Regions from separate parts of the Streptomyces sp. NPDC055103 genome, predicted to be linked through region 2. Evidence: riboswitches for the same ligand, from Rfam matches in the RefSeq annotation. Region 2 holds a riboswitch; the other holds the start of a gene.

Evidence for each region. Region 2 has a riboswitch for cyclic di-AMP ahead of ACWFR1_RS35835 (M23 family metallopeptidase). Riboswitches for the same ligand answer to the same signal wherever they lie in the genome.
Region 1: linked by a shared signal. The riboswitch ahead of ACWFR1_RS05630 (M23 family metallopeptidase) and the one ahead of ACWFR1_RS35835 (M23 family metallopeptidase) in region 2 are both predicted to bind cyclic di-AMP.

What each region holds. Positions count from the first base shown of each region.
Region 1 is NZ_JBSGTX010000005.1:136,578-144,282, forward strand. Features, by position in the region: partial or broken gene ACWFR1_RS05605 (IS110 family transposase) at 1-149, shown strand, start outside; gene ACWFR1_RS05610 (hypothetical protein) at 161-700, opposite strand; gene ACWFR1_RS05615 (GNAT family N-acetyltransferase) at 895-3,981, opposite strand; gene ACWFR1_RS05620 (HPr family phosphocarrier protein) at 4,157-4,438, shown strand; gene ACWFR1_RS05625 (GntR family transcriptional regulator) at 4,574-5,257, opposite strand; gene ACWFR1_RS05630 (M23 family metallopeptidase) at 5,482-6,264, opposite strand; cyclic di-AMP (ydaO/yuaA leader) riboswitch at 6,278-6,440, opposite strand; gene ACWFR1_RS05635 (M16 family metallopeptidase) at 6,639-7,705, opposite strand, start outside.
Region 2 is NZ_JBSGTX010000090.1:400-8,104, reverse strand. Features, by position in the region: gene ACWFR1_RS35845 (PrsW family intramembrane metalloprotease) at 1-236, shown strand, start outside; gene ACWFR1_RS35840 (aldo/keto reductase) at 287-1,234, opposite strand; gene ACWFR1_RS35835 (M23 family metallopeptidase) at 1,289-2,491, opposite strand; cyclic di-AMP (ydaO/yuaA leader) riboswitch at 2,503-2,649, opposite strand; gene ACWFR1_RS35830 (PP2C family protein-serine/threonine phosphatase) at 2,851-4,056, opposite strand; gene ACWFR1_RS35825 (hypothetical protein) at 4,117-4,341, shown strand; gene ACWFR1_RS35820 (MFS transporter) at 4,338-5,567, opposite strand; gene ACWFR1_RS35815 (PLP-dependent cysteine synthase family protein) at 5,564-6,604, opposite strand; gene ACWFR1_RS35810 (hypothetical protein) at 6,680-7,060, opposite strand; gene ACWFR1_RS35805 (MerR family transcriptional regulator) at 7,172-7,705, opposite strand, start outside.

The sequences.
Region 1 (7,705 bases), on a different contig from region 2:
GCGACCAGGGCGACTGGCACGCTTCAGCCCAGCGCAACCTGTTCAACCGCATGATCGGACAGCTCTACCACTGCCTCCAACACGGCTACCACTTCGACGAGGCTGTGGCCTTTGCCGCACCCGCTTCTGCGGTCGCGCAAGTGGCCTGAGGGCGGAAGCCTCACAGGAGTCCGGCGGCCTGCCGAAGCGTCGCTCGATCGGCAGGGCTGATCAGTTCCTCCGCCAGCGTCGCCACCACGCTCGCGTGTTCCGTGAACACGGCCCGGCACTGCTCACGCTCGGGATGATCGTTGTCGCTGCCGAACCAGCGCACCATGGCCTCGTTGCGCCCATCGATCGGCTCGGAGAACCCGGCGACAGCGACCAGAAGATCCAGCAGTCCGGACCGCGCAGGGACCTGTGGGTCGCTTGCCAAGCGGAACAGGAACGGCAGCACTGTCGGCATGGCCGCGTTCATCTCGGCGATGCTGTTGAGAATGGAGTTGGTGAGCACTCGCTCCGCCTCGGACGCCGCGGTCTGATCGAGAAGACCGTGCAGCAGCACCGGAATCTCGGCGGGGCACTCCGGGAACTCGGACCAGCGCACATCCTGACATCCCTGGAGGGCAGGATGGCCACGGCCAGCATCAACAGCCTGCGGGTACTCGTGGAGGAACCGAGCGATCGCCGCCTCCTTGGCGGCCACATCCATCTTGCACACGTGACTCTCCCCCCCCCGGCTCTACCGTCGCAAGCCCTAATCTCCGTGCCAGCCGCACTCTTGCGCGACCGGAGATCCGTGCGCAACCCAAGACCGCGAACCGACTGTGTTCGAATCCCGAGCCACACAGAGCAGCGCGACTTGACGAGTTGGGCGCCTGAGGTGTCTACGGGGCCCAGGGGCCCCTCCGATCCTCAGTAACTCGGGAGGCGGCGCGGGCCGAGGTCGGTGCGGGGCGGGGGCGGGGCCAGCCGGACGGTGGCTCCGAGGACGGAGAGGCCGCCCGGCGCCACGACGACCGGCTCCAGGGAGACGGCCACCACCTCGGGGTGGTCGTCGACCAGCCGGGAGACCCTGAGCAGGAGTTCCTCCAGCGCGGGGGTGTCGACGGGGGCGGATCCGCGCCAGCCGAAGAGCAGCGGGGCGGTACGGATGGAACGGACGAGCTCGGCGGCGTCCCGGTCGGTGGCCGGGACCAGTCGGTGGGCCGTGTCGCCGAGGAGCTCGGAGGCCGCGCCCGAGAGCCCGAAGGAGAGGACGGCTCCGACGGCGGGGTCGATGGCGGAGCGGACGAGGGTGTCGACGCCCCGGGGCACCATCGCCTGGACCACGGGCTGGAGCTCCTCGGGCTTGCCGAGGACCTCGGTCAGCTCGGCGTAGGCGGTACGGAGCTGCTCCTCGGTGGCCAGGTCCAGCCGGACGCCGCCGAGGTCGGGGCGGTGGCGCAGGTGGGGCGCGGTGGTCTTGAGCGCGACGGGGTAGCCGAGCCGGCGGGCGGCGGCGACGGCCGCGTCGGGGGTGGGCGCGGGGAGGGTGGGCAGCACGGGGATCCCGTACCGCGAGAGCAGCTCCCCCGTGTCCGCGGTGTCGAGGGTCACACCCCGCGTGTCCGCGTCACCGCCGGCACCGAGCACCCGCTCGATGAGCGTGGCGGCCCCGGCCTCGTCGATGTCCTCGTACTCGGGCACACGCCCGGGCTCGGCGGCCTGCCGCCGCCACTGCCCGTACCGCACGGCCTCGGCCAACGCCCGCACGGCCCGCTCGGCGGCGGGGTAGGCGGGGATGCTGGTCGGCTGGGGGGTGGAGGCCGGGGCGGGGGCGGGGGCTTGGGTGGCGGCTTGGTCGGCGGGCGGCTCGGTGGTCTGGGCGGGGGTCCGGCCGGTGGGCGGCTCGGTGGTCGGGCGGGGGGCCTGGGCTGGGTCTGGGCCGGCGCCTCGGCCTCCCGTCGCGTCGGCGACCGGGGTGCCGGCCCGCGTGCCGGTTGCGGCCGTGGACGGGGTGGCGGCCGTCGCGGGGCGGACCGGCGTCGGCGACGTACGGGGCCCCGTCGGCGCCGGTCCTGTGGTCGTCGGCGCCGGCCTGGTGCTCGTGGCGATCGCGAGGGCCTCCGCGAGGCCGCCCATCTCGACGTGGACGACGACGACGGGCTTCGCCGGGGCGGGGACGGACGCGACGGCCTCGCGCAGGGAGGCCGCGAGGACCTCTCCGTCGCCGGACTCGGTGGCGCCGTTCTCCCCCACCCACGGGATCGCGGTCACCACGACCGCGTCGGACGTCTCGTCCGCGAGCGCCGCCGCCAGCGCGTCCCGGAAGTCCGCCGGGCCCGCCGCGGTCGTCAGGTCGAGCGGCCGCAGCGGGCGCAGCCCCTCGGTCAGGCACGCGTCGTACGTGAGGAGTCCGAGCGACTCGGAGTTGCCGAGGATCGCGACCCTCGGCCCGGCGGGAAGGGGCTGCGCGGCGAGGAGCAGTCCGGCGTCCACGAGTTCGGTGACGGTGTCGACGCGGATCACCCCGGCCTGGCGCAGCAGCGCGGAGACCGTGGCGTGCGGGATGCGGGTGACGGGCACCCGGTGGCCGGGCGGCGCGCTGCCGCTGTGCCGGGCGCCCTTGACGACCACGACCGGTTTCACCGCGGCGGTGCGGCGGGCCAGCCGTGTGAACTTCCGGGGGTTGCCGATCGACTCCAGATAGAGGAGGACGACGTCCGTGCCCGGGTCGTCGTACCAGTGCTGGAGGAAGTCGTTGCCGGAGACGTCGGCGCGGTTGCCGGCCGAGATGAAGGAGGAGAGTCCCGCGCCGTGCCGGTGGAGCCCGGCGAGGAGCGCGATGCCGATCGCGCCGGACTGTGTGAAGAGCCCGATCCGCCCGGCGGCCGGCATGTGGGGGGCGAGGGAGGCGTTGAGCCGGACGGCCTCGGAGGTGTTGATGATCCCGAAGGCGTTGGGCCCGATGATCCGCATGCCGTACGAGCGGGCCTGCCGTACGAGCTCGCGCTGCCGCTCCCGGCCGGCCGGGCCGCTCTCCGCGTATCCGGCGGAGAGGACGACGAGGCCCCGTACTCCGTGCTCGCCGCAGTCGGCGACGACCTCGGGCACCCGGTCGGCGGGGACGGCGACGATCGCCAGGTCCACGGGTTCGCCGATGGCCTGTACGGAGGGATGGGCGGGGACGCCGTCGAGCTCGGCGGGACCGTCGGTGAGTGCGGCGTTCACCGCGTGGACGCGGCCGGTGAAGCCGGCGCCGAGAAGATTGCGCAGGACGGTCCGCCCGACCCCGCCGGGGGTGCGCCCGGCGCCGACGACGGCGACGGACCGGGGGGTGAGGAGCCGCTGGACGGAGCGGGCCTCCGCCCGCTGCTCCCGCGCGCGCTGGACGGCGAGGGAGCGGTCGGTGGGTTCGAGGTCGAGGTGGAGCCGGACGGAGCCGTCCTCGAAGCTCCGCTTCTGGGTGTAGCCCGCGTCGGTGAAGACCTTGATCATCTTGTTGTTGGCGGGCAGCACCTCCGCGGCGAAGCGCCGGATGTCCCGCTCGCGCGCGACCGCCGCGATGTGTTCGAGGAGGGCGGAGGCGACGCCGCGCCCCTGGTGGGCGTCCTGCACGAGGAACGCGACCTCGGCCTCGTCGGCCGGACCGGAGGCGGGCATGCCGCGGTCGTCGATGCGGTCGTAGCGGACGGTGGCGATGAACTCCCCGCCCACGGTCGCGGCGAGACCCACCCGGTCGACGAAGTCGTGATGGGTGAACCGGTGGACGTCCTTGGCGGAGAGCCGCGGGTAGGGAGCGAAGAAGCGGTAGTACTTCGACTCGTCCGACACCTGCTCGTAGAAGCTGACCAGCCGGTCGGCGTCATCGGCGGTGATGGGCCTGATGCGCGCGGTGCCGCCGTCCCGGAGCACCACGTCGGCCTCCCAGTGATCGGGATAGGCGTGCTCCGGTGTGGAGGCCGGTGCCGGTGATGCCGGTCGATCCGCCGCTTCCGACTGCTCCGACGCGCTCTGCATGGGGCCAGCCTACGGCCGGTACGGGCCACCGGCACCGGTCGCGCCGCGGGTGCGCGCCGTGCAGGGTGGGGAGGGCCGAAGGGCGGTCCGATCCGGTTCGAAGGTCGGCACGAGCACCGCGCACCGCATGAGAGACTGGTCTAGACAACCCGCTTGAGACTTGAAGGGCAACACCATGGCTGAGCGCCGCGTCAACGTCGGCTGGGCCGAGGGCCTCCACGCCCGCCCCGCGTCCATCTTCGTCCGTGCCGCCACGGCTTCCGGCGTTCCGGTGACGATCGCCAAGTCCGACGGCACCCCCGTGAACGCCGCCTCGATGCTCGCGGTGCTCGGCCTGGGCGCGCAGGGCGGCGAGGAGATCGTCCTCGCCTCGGAGGCCGAGGGCGCCGAGATCGCGCTGGACCGCCTCGCGAAGCTGGTCGCCGAGGGCCTCGACGAGCTCCCCGAGACCGTCTGACCCCGCCTTTCCCGTACGACGAAACCGCGGCTGCCGGAATTCCGGCGGCCGCGGTTTTCGCTTTTCTGGAGCCGGTATTTCCGGCAGCGCACATCAGCTCCAGCGAATTCCTATTCTTTGTATACGGTGCACGTGTTAATTCCGGACGCTCGCCGTGTTGACGACATGTTGCGAAACCCTCACACGGCCGCGCTCGGGCCTTTTCAGCCGGTGCAGCACCAGCGAGCGCTCCGCATGCAGCGCCGTCAGCGCCCTGGCCCGCTCGGCGTCGCCGCGCGCGACGGCGTCCACGATCGCGCCGTGCTCGGACCAGGCCTCGGTGGGGTGGGCGGGCTGGTCGACCGCGTACATCCAGGCGATCTTGTGCCGTAGCTGGGTGAGCAGCGCCGTCAGGGCCGGGCTGCCGGAGGCCTGCGCCAGCGTCTCGTGGAACCAGCCGCCGAGCGAGCGCAGGTCCTCGCCCTGGCCGCGTCTGGCCCGCTCCTGACCCAGCCTGACCAGGCCCCGCAGCACCTTCAGATGTGCCTCGGTGCGCCGCTGTGCGGCGCGGGCGGCGCCCAGGGGTTCGAGCAGGGCCCGCATGTCGAGCAGATCGGCCGCCTCCTGCTCGGTGGGCTCGGCGACATGGGCGCCTGCGTGGCGGCGGGTGACGACGAAGCCCTCGGACTCCAGGGTGCGCAGGGCCTCGCGGACCGGGACACGGGAGACCCCGTAGCGGCGCGCGAGCTGCTCCTCGGTCAGTCGCCCGCCCCGCTCGAAGACGCCGGAGACGATGTCGTCCCGGATCGCCGTGCATACCGATTGCGCGGGAACGCGCATGTCCGACCTCCGCCTTGGTCCGCGAGAGACAATTCGAGCGACGCCTGTTCTGCGTCCGCTCTGCGACTCTATTGCAGCAGGCCGGAATTTCCGATGCCCCCATGGAATCCGCGCATATGTTTCGGTCAGCGAAAAGCCCCGGCTCAGTACGAGCCGGGGCTTTTGCGACGCGATGCGTGTGACGCCAGGGGCTTCCGTGTGGCGTCAGCGGCTTCCGCCTGGGGTCAGAGGCTGACGCCGCGGGAGCGGAGGTACGAGATGGGGTTGAGGTCGGAGCCGTACTCGGAGCTCGTCCGCGCCTCGAAGTGGAGGTGCGGGCCGGTCGAGTTGCCGCTCGAACCCGAGACGCCTATCTGCTGGCCCGGCTCGACGCTCTGGCCCACGTAGACCCCGATGGACGAGAGGTGCCCGTACTGGGTGTACGTGCCGTCGTTCATCCGGATGACGATGTTGTTGCCGTACGCGCCGCCCCAGCCGGCCTCGACGACGGTGCCGGAGCCGACGGAGACGACCGAGCTGCCGTAGGACGCGTGGAAGTCGATGCCGGAGTGGCTGCCGGAGGACCAGAGGGAGCCGCCGGTCTTGTAGCCGGTGGTCACGTACGAGCCGGCCACGGGGAGCTGGAAGGAGTTGAGGCGGCGGCGCTCGGCCTCGCGGGCGGCGCGCTCACGCTCCTCACGGACCTCCTTGGCGCGGGCCTCGGCCTTGCGCTTCGCCTCGGCGCGAGCCTCGGCCTGGGCCTTCGCCTTGGCGATGGCCTCGAAGGCCTCCTGCTCCTGCGCGGCGACCTGGGCGTTGACGCGGTCCGCGAGGGAGTCCTCGGTGATCACCTGCGTGAGGCCGGTGTCCTCGACGGAGCGGTTGTCCGTGTCGGCGGCGAGCGCCGGGGAGGCGAGGGTTCCGATGACGCCGGTGGTGGCGAGTGTCGCGACGCCGGCGATGCCCACGCTGCGACGCGCCATCCGGCTCGGCCCACGATGCTTCCCGGTGGCACGGGTGAACGCCATGTAGGGGCTGTTCCTTTCCTTCCTTCTCGCCTACCGGGTTAGCTGACGGGTTCGGAGCAGGAAGGTCTCCTACGAGCCCCTCCGTGCGTGACGAAGGCGCCCGATTCACCCCAGGGACTGTGTGGGTCCCCGGCTCCCCAGGCTCGCGCCTGACGGGGACTCGGCGATGACTGTCCGCTGCCGCGAATGCGGCACGTGCACTGACGAACAGCCGCACCGACGCTATGCGGATCGTCTTTCAATAGCCAAACAAACACGCCTGTTTGTAAGACATGCCACAGGGCAGACGCCCCATTCCTCTCAATTCGGGCAAAGCGGAAGGCCTCGACGAAATCGTGACGTCGAGGCCTTCCTTGCCGGGTCCGCGGGTGCGATCAGCCGGTCACGACGGTGACTTCACCGATGCCGAGCGCGCGCACCGGCTCCGCGATCTGCGCCGCGTCGCCCACGAGCACGGTGACGAGCCGGTCCACGGGGAAGGCGTTGACCACGGCCGCGGTCGCCTCGACCGTGCCCGTCTCGGCGAGACGCGCGTACAACTGCGCCTGGAAGTCGTCCGGAAGGTGCTGCTCGACCTGGTCGGCGAGCGTCCCGGCGACCGAGGCGGCCGTCTCGTACTTGAGCGGCGCCACACCCACGAGGTTCTGCACGGCCGTCTCGCGCTCGGCGTCGGTCAGGCCCTCCGCGGCGAGGGTCCGCAGCACCTTCCACAGGTCGTCAAGTGCCGGGCCGGTGTTGGGGGTGTCGAACGAGCCGCTGATGGCGAGCATCGACGCGCCGTTCCCCGCGGCGTCCGAGCGGAGCACCTGCCCGAAGGCCCGCACGCCGTACGTGTAGCCCTTCTCCTCGCGCAGGACCCGGTCGAGGCGCGAGGTCAGCGTGCCGCCGAGGGAGTACGTGCCGAGGACCTGGGCCGCCCAGACGCTGTCGTGGCGGTCCGGACCGATGCGCCCGATCAGCAACTGCGTCTGGACGGCGCCGGGACGGTCGACGATGACGACCCGTCCGGTGTCGTCCGCGGTGATCGGCGGCATCGGCAGCGGCTCGGCCGGCTCGCCGGACCAGGCGCCCAGCGTCTCGGCGAGGACCTTGTCGAGGTCGACACCCGTCAGGTCGCCGACGACCACGGCGGTGGCCGTGCCGGGGCGGACGTGCGCCTCGTAGAAGGCGCGGACGGCGGCGGAGTCGATCGCGGCGACCGTCTCCTCCGTGCCCTGGCGCGGCCGGGACATGCGCGACTCGGCCGGGAAGAGCTCCTTGGAGAGCTGCTTCGCGGCGCGGCGGGACGGGTTGGCCGTCTCGTGCGGGATCTCGTCGAGGCGGTTGCGCACGAGGCGCTCGATCTCGGTGTCCAGGAAGGCCGGGGCGATCAGCGCCTCGGAGAGCAGCCCGAGCGCCTTGGGCAGCCGGGAGACGGGCACCTCAAGGGAGACCCGTACGC
Region 2 (7,705 bases):
GGGCCGTCGGCGAGTACGAGTCCTTCGCGACCTCCCTCGCGTTCCTCCGGGACCGGGCCCGGCGCGGCACCGCGGGCCCCGACTTCCCCGCCCGGGAGCAGGAGCTCCTGCACCACCTCTGGCAGCGCCGGGCCGTCGCCTCCCCCGCGCTCACGTACGCGGCGCGGGCGACCGGGCGGGTGTGGGCGCCGCCGCAGTATCTGGACTACGGCGGCTACAACCCCTACCGGAGTTAGGCGGAGTGAGCCGGCACCTCAGAACGCCCGTACCTCAGAACGCCCGTACCTCAGAACGCCGACGCCTCCGTCAGAAGCGTCAGTTCCGCCTCCGTGAGGGTCAGGTCCGCGGACGCGACCAGGGCCGGGAGCTGCTCGACCGTGCGGGCCGAGGCGATGGGCGCGACGACCGTCGGGCGGGAGGCGAGCCAGGCGAGGGCGACGGTGGCGAGTTCGGCCTCGTGGGCCTCGGCGACCGCGTCGAGCGCGGAGAGCACGGCCCTGCCCCGCTCGGTGTCCAGGTGCTCGCCGGCCCCGGAGGCGCGGACGCTGTCGACGGTGGCGCCGGGGCGGTACTTGCCGGTGAGGAAGCCGGAGGCGAGCCCGAAGTACGGGACGGCGGCGAGTCCGGCGTTCTCGACGGTCTCCAGGAGCGGGCCCTCGTAGGTGTCGCGCGAGACCAGGTTGTAGTGCGGCTGGAGCGCGACGTACCGGGCGAGGCCCTCGGCCTCCGCGAAGTCGAGGGAGGCGCGCAGCCGCTCAGGGGAGATGTTGGAGGCGGCGACGGCCCGCACCTTGCCGTCCTTCACGAGCTGGTCGAGGGCGGTGACGATCTCCTCGACCGGGACCGACTCGTCGTCGAAGTGCGTGTAGTACAGGTCGATGCGGTCGGTGCCGAGGCGGCGCAGGGATTCCTCCGCGGCGGCCTTGATGGTGGTGGCGGAGAGCCCCTTGAAGTGGGGGTGGGCGCCGACCTTGGTGGCGACGACGATGTCGTCGCGCTTGCCGCGGGAGGCGAGCCAGCGGCCGATGACGGTCTCGGACTCGCCGCCCTCGTTGCCCTCGGCCCAGGCGGAGTACATGTCCGCGGTGTCGACGAAGTTCCCGCCGGCGGCGGCGTAGGCGTCGAGCACGGCGAAGGACTGTGCCTCGTCGGCGGTCCAGCCGAAGACGTTGCCGCCCAGGGCGAGCGGGAAGACGTGCAGTTCGGAAGAGCCCAGCGGGCGGAGAGAGGTCACGGGTCGGTCAACCCTCCGCGCCGCCGGGACTATTCCGGGTGGGGCATGGGTGCGTCAGATCGACAGGCCCTTGGAGCGGAGCCAGGCCGCCGGGTCGATGCCGTCGCCGCCCGCGGTGTGGACCTCCATGTGGAGGTGGGCGCCGGTGACGTTGCCCGTGGCGCCCACGCGGCCGATCGTCTCGCCGGTCGTCACGGTCTGGCCGGCGCTGACGGTCATGGAGGAGAGGTGGGCGTACCAGATCTCGGTGCCGTCCTCCATCTCCAGGACGACCCGGTAGCCGTACGAGCCGGACCAGCCGGCCGACTTGACGGTGCCGCTGTGGACGGCCTTGAGCGGGGTGCCCGTGGGCGCGGCGAAGTCGAGACCGGTGTGGTAGCCGGAGGACCACATCGAGCCGGACTGCATGTAGGTGGCGCTGATGCTGTACGAGGACAGGGGCATCGAGTAGCTGGCGGCGAGCTGCGCGAGGCGCTCGGCCTCCGCCGCCGCGGCCTGCCGCTCGGCCTCCGCCTTGGCTTCCGCCTCCGCCTTGGCCTTGGCTTCCGCCTCCGCCTTGGCCTTCGCGTCGGCGGCCGCCTTCTCCGCCGCCGCCGCCTTGGCCGCGGCCTCGGCCGCCGCCTTCTCGGCCGCGAGCTTCTCCGCGGCCAGCTTCTCGGCGGCGTCGGCGGAGGCCTGCTGCTGCTCGGCCTGCTGGAGGATGCGGGCGCGCAGGATCTCTCCCGCGTCGGCCGCGTCGGCGGTCGTGGGCGTCCCGGCCTGCGCGGTGAGGGCAGCCTGGGCGGTGCCGTTCGCTCCGGTTCGGGCGGTGTCGTCCGCCGTGGTGGTGCCGTCCGCCTTCTCGCCGGCCGGGGTGACGTACGTGGCGGCGGTGAGCGGGTTCGTGTTGGACCCGGTCCCGGTGAGGGTGTCCTGGAGCTGCGCGTCCGCGTCGTCGGCGAAGAACTCGCCGACGCCGGGGAGGTCCTCGGCCGAGGGGAGGTTCAGGTCCGGGAGGTCGGGGAGCGATATGGCGACCGGCGGCTTCTCCTGCGCGGTGGCGAGGCCGCCCGCGCCGACAGCCGCGATGACGCCGACGCCGAGGACGGTGGAGGAGCGGGCGAAGTTGGAGCGCTGCTTGACGACCCGGTGCCGACCGCGGGTCTCGGCGCGGAGGGTTCCCTCGGTGGGGTTCCACTCGGTGTCCGGAGCGGCGGGGCCCGCACCACCACCGAAGGCATCGAAGGGGGCTTCGGGTGCGGGAGTGTTGGACGCCACGAAGGCGCGCTCCTTTCCTTCCTTCTCGCCTACCGGGTTAGCTGACGGGTTCGGAGCAGGAAGGTCTCCTACGGGCACGTTCGCACAGGTGCGAAGGGCCCGATTCACCCCAATTGGTGGTTCCCCGGTTCCTCTTCAGGATTCGGCGCGTGCGCACGGTGCCGCCTCTTGCGACGGCTGGGACGACCGCGCTGCGTTATCGAACGTTAATAGACAGGGGGGTCCGATTCCAAGCCGTTCCCAGTGATCGTTCATTGAATTGGTAGAGAAACGCCCGAGTTGACCCCCCTTCAGCAAGGGGCCTTCAAACACCGAGAATCTGACGTTATGTCAATTGTTATCGCAGTGACACCCTCCGACTACGCCTGGTGACCACCGCCGCGCGGCGGCACCACCGGCATCGTCCGGCGCCTCTCCGGCTGCCCCGTCGCCGGCCTGCTCAGCGCGAGCAGCGCCATGTCGTCCGTCGACCCGCCGCCCGTGTGCAGCCGTACGTCGTCCACCAGCGCGTCGAGCAGCTCCTCGGGCCCCGGGAAGATCCGCCCCGCGAGCCGTTCCGCCGGGTCGTAGAAGACGCCCCGCGCGTCGCGCGCCTCCGAGAGGCCGTCCGTGTAGAACAGCAGCGTCGCGCCCGGCGGGTACGGCCACTCCTCGGCCCGGTCCGGCCACGCCGCCAGCTCGCCCATGCCGAGCGGCAGCGCCGGCTCCGCCGGGTCCAGCACGTCCAGGCTTCCGTCCACGTACAGCAACAGCGGTGGCGGATGACCGCGGTTGACGATCCGTACGACCCCGCCGCCGTCCTCACGCCCGTGCGGGATCTCCGCCAGGACGGCCGTCGTGAATCCCTCGAAGGCGTCGAGCCCGTGTCTGCGGGTGCCCTCCCGGGCCAGCGCCCGCTCCAACCGCTGCGCCACCCCCTCCAGGCTCCGCTCCTGCTCGGCCGCCTCCCGGAACGCACCGATCACCACGGCGACGGCCTCGACGGCGTCCATCCCCTTGCCCCGGACGTCCCCGACGACGAGCCGCACCCCGTGCGGGGTCTCCTGCACGGCGAACAGGTCGCCGCCGATGAACGCGTCCGCCTGCGCCGCCTCGTAACGGGCCGCGCACTGCAGCCCGCCGATCCGCTCGGCCGGCGTCGGCAGCACCGCCTTCTGCGCGGTCTCCGCGATGACCCGCGCGGAGGCCAGCCGCTCGCCGCTGCGCCGCACGACCCGGTTGATGAGGAGCGCGAGCGCGGAGACGGTGACGACGGTGAGGGTCTCGGTGAGGGCCGGGATGCCCGTCACGGTGCCGTTGTAGACGTGCAGCCCGACGGAGGCGAGGACGGCGGCGATCCCGGTCACCAGGGTCGTGAGCGTCGAGAAGAAGGGCGCCGCGATGAGAGGGGCGGCGGAGAAGAGCGGAGCGGCGGTGTACGCGGGCGGCGTCGACACGTCGAAGACGACACCGCCCACGATGACGAGCGGCGGCAGCGCACGGAGGAAGCGCCGGGCACCGCCGTACGGACCGCGGCCCTCGCCGCCCCGCCGCCCGCCGTCCGCCGCTCCTGGGGGGTGCCCCACCTGTGCTCTCCTGCCCGGTCCGTACCGGCACGGTGTTCCGTACCTCCGCGCCCTCCCAGGGTGACCGCCACCGCACCCGGCGGCGACCTCCACGGGGCCGACTGGCGTACGCACGCCGGAGCGGCGGCCTGTCCGCCCGGCGCGCACGCGGCCCGCGCGCGCGGAGCGGCGGCCTGTCCGCGCGGCCCGCGCGCGCCAGGTACCCGGACGCGGCCCGCGCGCGCCCGGCACGCGGCCCGCACGGTCCGCGCCGTGCCCGGCACCCCGCCCGCCCCCGGTCCCTAGTCCGCCGCCGCCATCGGCGCCTCCGCGAGTCGTCCGCCGCGGGCGAGGAGGGCGACCGCCGCCGCGCACACCAGGCCCACCGCGCACAGCGCCAGCCAGGGCACCACCGACCAGCCGGTCACGTCGAGCAGCGCGCCCGTCCCCAGGTTCCCGAGGGTGATCCCGATCCCGCAGACCGTGTTGTAGAGCCCGTAGTGGGTGGCCACCCAGCGCCCCCGGGACAGGGCGACGACGGTGTCCATCTCGTACGGGTAGAGCACGGCGTTCGCCATGGCCAGGACCGCCGCGCAGAGCAGCAGCCCCGCCACGCCCCGGCCCAGGGCCGCCGGGACCAGGAACGCCCCGCCCATCAGCGCGAGCCCGAGGACCAGGCACCGCTCGCGGTCGAGGCGGCGCCGGCACCAGGCCGTGATCCTCAGCTGCCCGGCGAGCGCGACCAGCGCCGAGACGACGAACAGCGCCGTCGTGAGCCCCGTGCCCTCCGCCGCGAGCGGCAGCGCCAGATAGACCTGGAAGGACAGCACGTACGAGCCGGTCATGGCGAGCGAGAAGAGCCAGAAGGTGCGGTGGGAGAGGACGGTGCGGAACTGCCCCCGCTCACCCTTCCCGGCGGCCGGAGGCGTCCCACCGCTCATGGGCAGATGCCGGAGCTGTACGAGCGTCAGGCCGGCGAACAGGACCGCCGCCACCGTGCACGTCAGCCGGAACGACACCCCGGTGAGCGCCACCCCCACGAGCGGCCCGAGCAGGATGCCCGCCTGGTAGTACGCGTTGAACAGCGCGAAGGCCTGCACCCGCCGCTCCTCCCCGGCCTCCGCCGCGAGGCAGGCCCGGACCGCCGGGTTGAACAGCGCCCCCGCGAGCCCGGTCGCGAGCGAGGCGGCGATCAGCGCCGGCAGCGACTGCGCGAAGGCGAGCGCCCCGAAGCCGACCGTCCGCAGCGCGCAGCCGGCCACGATGAGCGGTTTGAAACCGAGCCGGTCGGCGAGCGCCCCGCCGACCAGGAACATGCCCTGCTGGGAGAGGTTCCGGGCGCCGAGAACGAGGCCGACCGCCCAGGCCGCCATGCCGAGCCCGTCCGCGAGGTGCGCGGCCAGGAACGGCATCAGCATGTAGAAACCGAGGTTGATGGTGAGCTGGTTGAGGAAGAGCAGCCGCACGGCCGGGTCGAAGGTACGGCTCTGCTTCCAGATGCCTCCCCGCGGAGGCGCGGTCGTGGTGCTCAACGCCCCAGCCCCCGCCGGTCCAGGACCCTGCGGGTCCAGCCGTCGACGGGCGCGCCCGCCTCGTACGCGACCGGGTCCTCCCGCACCGGCCCGTCGAGGAGCCCGTGCTTCGCGCAGAACTCGTCGTTGAAGACGGTGTCGAAGTACCGCTGCGGCCCGTCGGGGAAGACGGCCGCGATCCGGGTCCCGCGCGGCCGGGTGCGCGCCAGCCACCCGGCGACGAGTGCGACCGCCCCCACGCTCCATCCGCCGGTGGCGAACTGACGCGAGGCCAGCCGGCGGGCCGCCCGTACCGCCTCGGCGGGGGCCACCCAGTGGACCTCGTCGAAGGCCCCGTGGTCGACGTTGGCCGGATGGATCGAGGAGCCCAGGCCGCGCATCAGCCGCTCCCCGGCGGGGAGCCCGAAGACGGTGGAGTTCACCGAGTCCACGCCGACGAGCTCCAGCGCGGGGCTGCCGCCGGCGCGCAGCGCGCGGGAGATCCCGGCCGAGTGGCCGCCGGTGCCGACCGCGCAGACGAGGACGTCGATCCGGTCGAGCTGCCCGGACAGTTCGGCGGCGAGCCCGGCGTAGGCGTCGCAGTTGTCGGGGTTCCCGTACTGGTTGGGCCACCAGGCCCCGTCGAGGCGCAGGAGCAGCTCGGCGACGAGGTCCATCCTGGCCTGCTGCCAGCCGCCCCGCGGGCTGGGCTCGGGCGCGACGTGGACCCGCGCGCCGTGGGCGACGAGCATCCGCTCGACGATCGGTTCGAGGCCGGGATCGGTGACGACGTGCACGGGGTGGCCGTGGAGCACGCCCGCGAGGGCGAGTCCGAGGCCGAGCGTCCCGGAGGTCGACTCGACGATCGGCGCGCCGGGCCGCAGCTCACCGCGGCGGCGGGCCTGCTCGACCATGTAGAGGGCGGCGCGGTCCTTGATGCCGCCGAAGTTGAAGCCTTCGAGCTTGGCCCAGTAGCCGTCGTCCGTCCAAAGGACGGGGGTGTTGCCGACGGTCTGCACGGCGAGGGGCGGGGTGTTGCCGAACAGGAGACTGTTCACGGGTTCTACGTCCTTGAGGTGGTACGCCGGAGGGAACCTGGTCACGCGGGTGCGAAGGGCACCCCTGGACCCGGCTCAGTTCCGGTCCACTCCGAGGGCGATCAGCAGAAGGCCCGGCTCGGGACCGGGTCCCGCCCTGCCCCGGACGCAGCGCGCGCGGGGGTCGGTGCGGAGGTCCGCCGTGTACGAGGACGGGGTGACGGTCCCGCCGGCGTCCGGCGCGGCGAGCTGTGAGGCGGCCGTCTGCGCGGGCAGGTGGGCGTCGAAGGACCACACCTCTCCGGACCGCTCGCAGCCGTGCGGCAGGGCGGGGGCGGAGACGGTCGCGGTGCCGGAGGAGGGCAGGACGTGCCCGTGCGCTCCGTGGCAGACGCTCATCAGGAGGGCGAGGAGCGCGAGCAGGACGAGGACGGCGGGCGCCCGCCGTCGTAGGTCACTCACACGCTCGTCACTCATGGTGCGCGTGAGACTACGGTGGGGTGTCGCGCACCGGCAAAGCGACGGGCACGGTTTTGGCCACCGTTTACTTCCTCTTACTTCCGGCGATCGCCGCTACGGGCCTCGGCCCTACAGGTTCCGCTCCGCGTAGACCGCCATCGCGTCCCGGACGAGGAGCGCGGTGCCCTCACCGTGCTTGTCGTAGTTCACGGTGAAGCGCGGGTCGTCGACGTACATGCGGCCGAGGCCGATCACGTACTCCTTGGTCGGGGTCGTGGTGGCCGACAGCCACGCGATCTGGCGCCGTGTGAGGGCCTGCACCTCGTCGCTGTCGGCGGCCAGGCCGTCCCGTGCCGCCCGCGCGAAGTCGCGGGCGATGCCGGCCTGCTCGTCCAGGAACGCCTTCCTGCCCTCGGCGTCGAGCGAGCGCCACCAGCGGTCGCCCTTCTCGTACGCCGCGCGGCCCCAGCGCTCGGTGACCTCCTGCTCGTACCGCGTGTGGTCGAAGCCGTCGAAGACTTCCTCTGCCATGAGCTCTTCTCCCTTCTCGGTCTTGTGGAGAGTGGTGCGGACGGCCTCGATCTGCCGGCCGATGCGCTCCCGCTCCTGCTCCAGGAGGAGCAGGTGGGTGCGCAGCGCGGCGGACGGGTCGCGCTGCCCCTT